2 regions of the Herbaspirillum sp. WGmk3 genome follow, and region 1 is predicted to be linked to the other one. Evidence: predicted binding sites of a transcription regulator. Region 1 holds the regulator's gene; the other holds the start of a gene.
What was found. The regulator FliA, encoded in region 1, starts transcription of late flagellar genes. The targets are predictions, from matches to a motif close to CTAAAGTTTNNNNNNNNNNNGCCGNTA.
Positions count from the first base shown of each region.

Region 1 (2,198 bases):
GCCGACCATGGAAATGGGCGAGATCGTGATCCAGGTCTCGACCACGGCGTCTTCCATCAAGGCGGCCTATGTGCTGCTGAAGAGCTTGAGCGACCGCATCGGCCGCCGTCCCTTCAGTCTCATCGTCAACGATGCCACCGAAGCCGAAGCCCGTACCGTCTACGCCAACATGGCCCAGGCGGCCAGCCGCTACCTGGCGGCGCAGCTCAATTTCATCGGCGCGATTCCGGCGGATGACCATATTCGCCGCGCCACCGGACAGGGGCGGGCGGTGATGGACGTGTTTCCCTTCGCCGGTGCCGCGCTGGCCTTCCAGCGCCTCTCCAAGCGCTTCACGGCCGGTCCGGATGCAGCCCGCAGCAGCTACGGGATGGCCACCGACGGTGCCAGTCTGGGAGTGTGACGTGCATGTATAACGTCAAGGGAAAAAAGGGCAAGAACGACGTACTGGAGCAGCATGCGCCGCTGGTCAAGAAACTGGCGCATCAGCTCAAGGCCAAGCTGCCCCCCAGCGTAGAGGTGGACGACCTGATCCAGGCCGGCATGATGGGCTTGCTCGACGCCGTCAACCGCTACGAGGAAACCCATGGCGCGCAGTTCGAGACCTACGCCGTGCAGCGCATCCGTGGTGCCATGCTGGATGAGCTGCGCAGCAGCGACTGGCTGCCGCGCAGCATCCGCCAGAATGCGCGCAAGGTGGAAGAAGCCATGCAGTCCCTGCTGCAGCAACTGGGCCGTCAGCCGCAAGAAGCGGAAGTGGCGCAGCACATGAAAATCAGCCTGGCCGAGTATCAGTCGCTGCTGACCGACTGCGGCGGCCACCAGTTGATCTATTACGAAGATTTTCACGACGACGATGGCGGCCACGAACACTTCCTGGACCGCTACCAGACCGGCGACGGCGATGATGATCCGCTGCAGAGCCTGATCAATGGCGGTTTCCGTGAAGCCGTGGTGGATTCCATCAAGGCCTTGCCCGAGCGTGAGCAGATCCTGATGGCGCTGTACTACGAGCAGGAAATGAACCTCAAGGAAATCGGCGCCGTCATGGGCGTTTCCGAATCGCGCGTGTGCCAGTTGCACAGCCAGGCGATCTCGCGCATGCGTTCGTATCTGCGCGAGCATTCCTGGAGCGGGGTGGCCTGAGGCTGCCTGCCTTCAGGGCGCAGATCCGAGAGAGGACGCAGGACGCGTTAACGACAAAGCCCGGCAAATGCCGGGCTTTTTGTTGATGCGATCTTGCTGTGCTTCCGTGAGCGGGAAGCGGCTGAAACTTATACCACGCCCAGACGGCGTCCCGAGGACCGGATGCTGTTCTGGCCGTCCGGGCCATAGAAATTGCCGGTGCCGGTCTTGCCCTGCAGGATGGTCAGGGCGCTCTGATTGATGGACAGCTTCTTGCCGATCAGCAGGCCATTGACGCGGTTCAGTTCCTTGGCGTCCTGCGCAAGTTCGAACAGGCTGGCCCAGATCTCGCGGTCAGCGTCGCCGGCTTGCTCATTCATCCACTGTTGCATGCCGCTTTCATCTGCACTGTAGCCGAGGCTGCCCAGCAGCGCATGGCGATTGCCGGCCAGCGTGGACATTTCAGCAACGATGGCGGCCTTTTCGGTAATGATGTCGGTCAGGCCTTCGGCGGTGGCTTCCGCCAGCAGTGCCTGTTCCTGGCTCAGTTTTTCCACCAGGCGCGACAGCGCGGCGTGTTCCAGGGACAGGTTGCTGGCCGGATTCATGCGAAAGATCCTCTGAGCGGTAAAACGGGAATCAGGCCGGGCGGGCGCTGATGAGATTCTTGACAGTATCGATCACGCCGTCGGCGATCTTGTCGGCATCGATCTGGAAAGTGCCGTTGGCGATGGCCGCTTTCAGCTTTTCCACTTTTTCGGCATTGAAACCGCCGTTTTTGGTGTCCTTGGTTTCCAGCGCCTGATAGGTGCTGGACAAGCGCACGCTGTCCGAAGCCGCTTTGGTGGCGGCCGGGTCAGTGCCCGCAGGATTGGCGGCAGTCGTGTTGCGGGTCTGCGTTTGCGTCTGCTCGGTGTTGAGGGCAGCAGATTTGAGGGCGTCGTTAACGTTCACGGCAGTATTCCTTGTAGGGTGGGGGCGCTTCGCACCCGCCTGTCGTATGGATTATCGACCAGTTCTGGGCAAACTTTAACATTCCCGCACCTGAATTAAGCTGAATTCGGGTACTTTTC
Region 1 is NZ_JAKYWT010000002.1:906,046-908,243, reverse strand. Features, by position in the region: gene MKD49_RS09970 (antiactivator of flagellar biosynthesis FleN protein) at 1-403, shown strand, start outside; gene MKD49_RS09965 (RNA polymerase sigma factor FliA) at 409-1,146, shown strand; gene MKD49_RS09960 (flagella synthesis protein FlgN) at 1,275-1,733, opposite strand; gene flgM (flagellar biosynthesis anti-sigma factor FlgM) at 1,765-2,079, opposite strand.

Region 2 (2,198 bases), on a different contig from region 1:
AAACAATCACAAATTGCAGTCTTGACGCAATAAACTCCTCGCATGGGCCGCGCTTGCCGGCCCTCCCCACACGAGGAGACACCAGATGGGCCACGCAGACACCCAGTTCGCCACCGCAGCCGCCAATTCCCCTGCCCGCGCCAGCGGCGACCTGTTCGACAATCCCATGGGCACCGACGGCTTCGAGTTCGTCGAGTACACCGCCGCCGACCCGGCCGGCATTGCCGCCGTGCTGGAGCTGATGGGCTTCACCGCCGTGGCGCGCCACCGCTCCAAGAATGTCACCCTGTATCGCCAGGGCCAGATCAACTTCATCCTCAACGGCGAACCCGGCAGCAATGCCGCCGCCTTCGCCCAGGTGCACGGGGCTTCGGTGAACGCCATGGCCTTCCGCGTCAAGGATGCGGCCCATGTGTACAAACGTGCACTCGAACTCGGTGCCGAAGGCGTGGAAGCCAAGCTGGGCCCGATGGAACTGAACATTCCTGCCATTCGCGGCATCGGCGGCTCGCTGCTCTATCTGGTGGACCGCTATGGCGACAATGGCTCCATCTATGACGTCGACTTCCAGTTCTTCCCGAACGTGGAGCGCAATCCCAAGGGCGTGGGCCTGACCTACATCGACCACCTGACCCACAACGTCATGCGCGGCGCGATGGATACCTGGTCGTCGTTCTATACGCGCCTGTTCAATTTCCGCGAGATCAAGTATTTCGACATCGAGGGCAAGGTCACCGGCCTGCGTTCGCGCGCCATGACCAGCCCCTGCGGCAAGATCCGCATTCCCATCAACGAGAGTGCCGACGACAAGTCGCAGATCGAGGAATTCATCAAGCAGTACAACGGCGAAGGCATCCAGCACATCGCCCTGGGCACCGACGACATCTACCAGACCGTGCGCGCGCTCTATGCCCGTGGCGTGCCGCTGCAGGACACCATCGCCACCTACTATGACCTGGTGGAACGCCGCATCCCCGGCCATGGCGAAGACCTGGCTGCCTTGCGTGAACTGAAGATCCTGATCGACGGCGCGCCCACCGATGGCCAGGGCCTGCTGCTGCAGATCTTCACGCAGAACCTGATCGGGCCGGTGTTCTATGAAATCATCCAGCGCAAGGGCAATGACGGCTTCGGCGAGGGCAATTTCAAGGCCCTGTTCGAATCCATCGAGCTGGACCAGATGCGCCGTGGCGTGATCTGATCCCCTGACCGAAGCCACTGCGGGCCGCCCTGAGCAGCCCGTCTGTCAAAGGCGCAGCACCCTTTTCGGGGCTGCGCCTTTTACTTTTTTTACTTTCCGTGGCTCAAGATGTCCGCGTGGCTGCCGTAAAACAAAGCGAAGGCACTATCGCAGTCCCCTTGCAATCCTTGCGCCCCTGTGGGCTGGAGTTCGCATGAACGTCGCGTATGAACAAGAACAACCTGCCCACGCTGAAGTCGCAGTGGCAGACACGCTGGACCATGACCCCGCCGAGCTGGTGGCGCAATTGAGCCACCGCATTCTGCTCCTGCAGCAGCAGGCGCAGTCCCTGGCGCGTTTCCCGGGCAACCGGGATGGCAAGCAGCAGCGCCAGTTGCTGCAGCAGCAGATCCGCAATCTCTACCAGCAATTGTTTGCGCTGGAACAGCAGCAGGCGCAGCAGCGCCGCCGCAGCGAAAACTATCTCAGCATGGCGCTCTCCGTGGCGGCTCATGCGGCGCACCAGCATGCGCATGGCGAGACGGTGGCACCGGCGCTGTAAGCCCGGCAAGCCCGGTCTCGACGCCCTGCTCCGTCCTCCCGCTCAATAACGCAGCCGCGACAGGCTGACCACACTGGCCGCGCCCGCCAGGGCGGCGGCAAAGCACAGGACCAGCGCATACGGCGAGCCCGAGAACCCCATCAGCATCGCCACCACCGACGCCCCCACGGTCTGCCCGGTCAGGCGTGCCGTGCCCAGCATGCCGCTGGCTCCGCCGGTCCGTTCACGCGGCGCGGCACTGATCATGGTGCGGTTGTTGGGCGACTGGAACAGTCCGAAGCCGATACCGCACACCGCAAACATGGACAGCATCAGGCCATCGGGCGTGCTGCGGTCCACCGTCAGCAAGGCCAGCAATCCCAGGCACATCACGGCCAGCCCGATCCCCCCCAGCAAACCCGCAGCGACGCGGTCCGACAGCTTGCCGGCCACCACGCCGGTCAGCGCAACGGCCAC
Region 2 is NZ_JAKYWT010000004.1:28,459-30,656, forward strand. Features, by position in the region: gene hppD (4-hydroxyphenylpyruvate dioxygenase) at 86-1,201, shown strand; gene MKD49_RS15825 (FlxA-like family protein) at 1,395-1,742, shown strand; gene MKD49_RS15830 (MFS transporter) at 1,785-2,198, opposite strand, start outside.
Region 2: the regulator FliA is predicted to act here: its motif matches at 1,304-1,330, upstream of MKD49_RS15825 (FlxA-like family protein).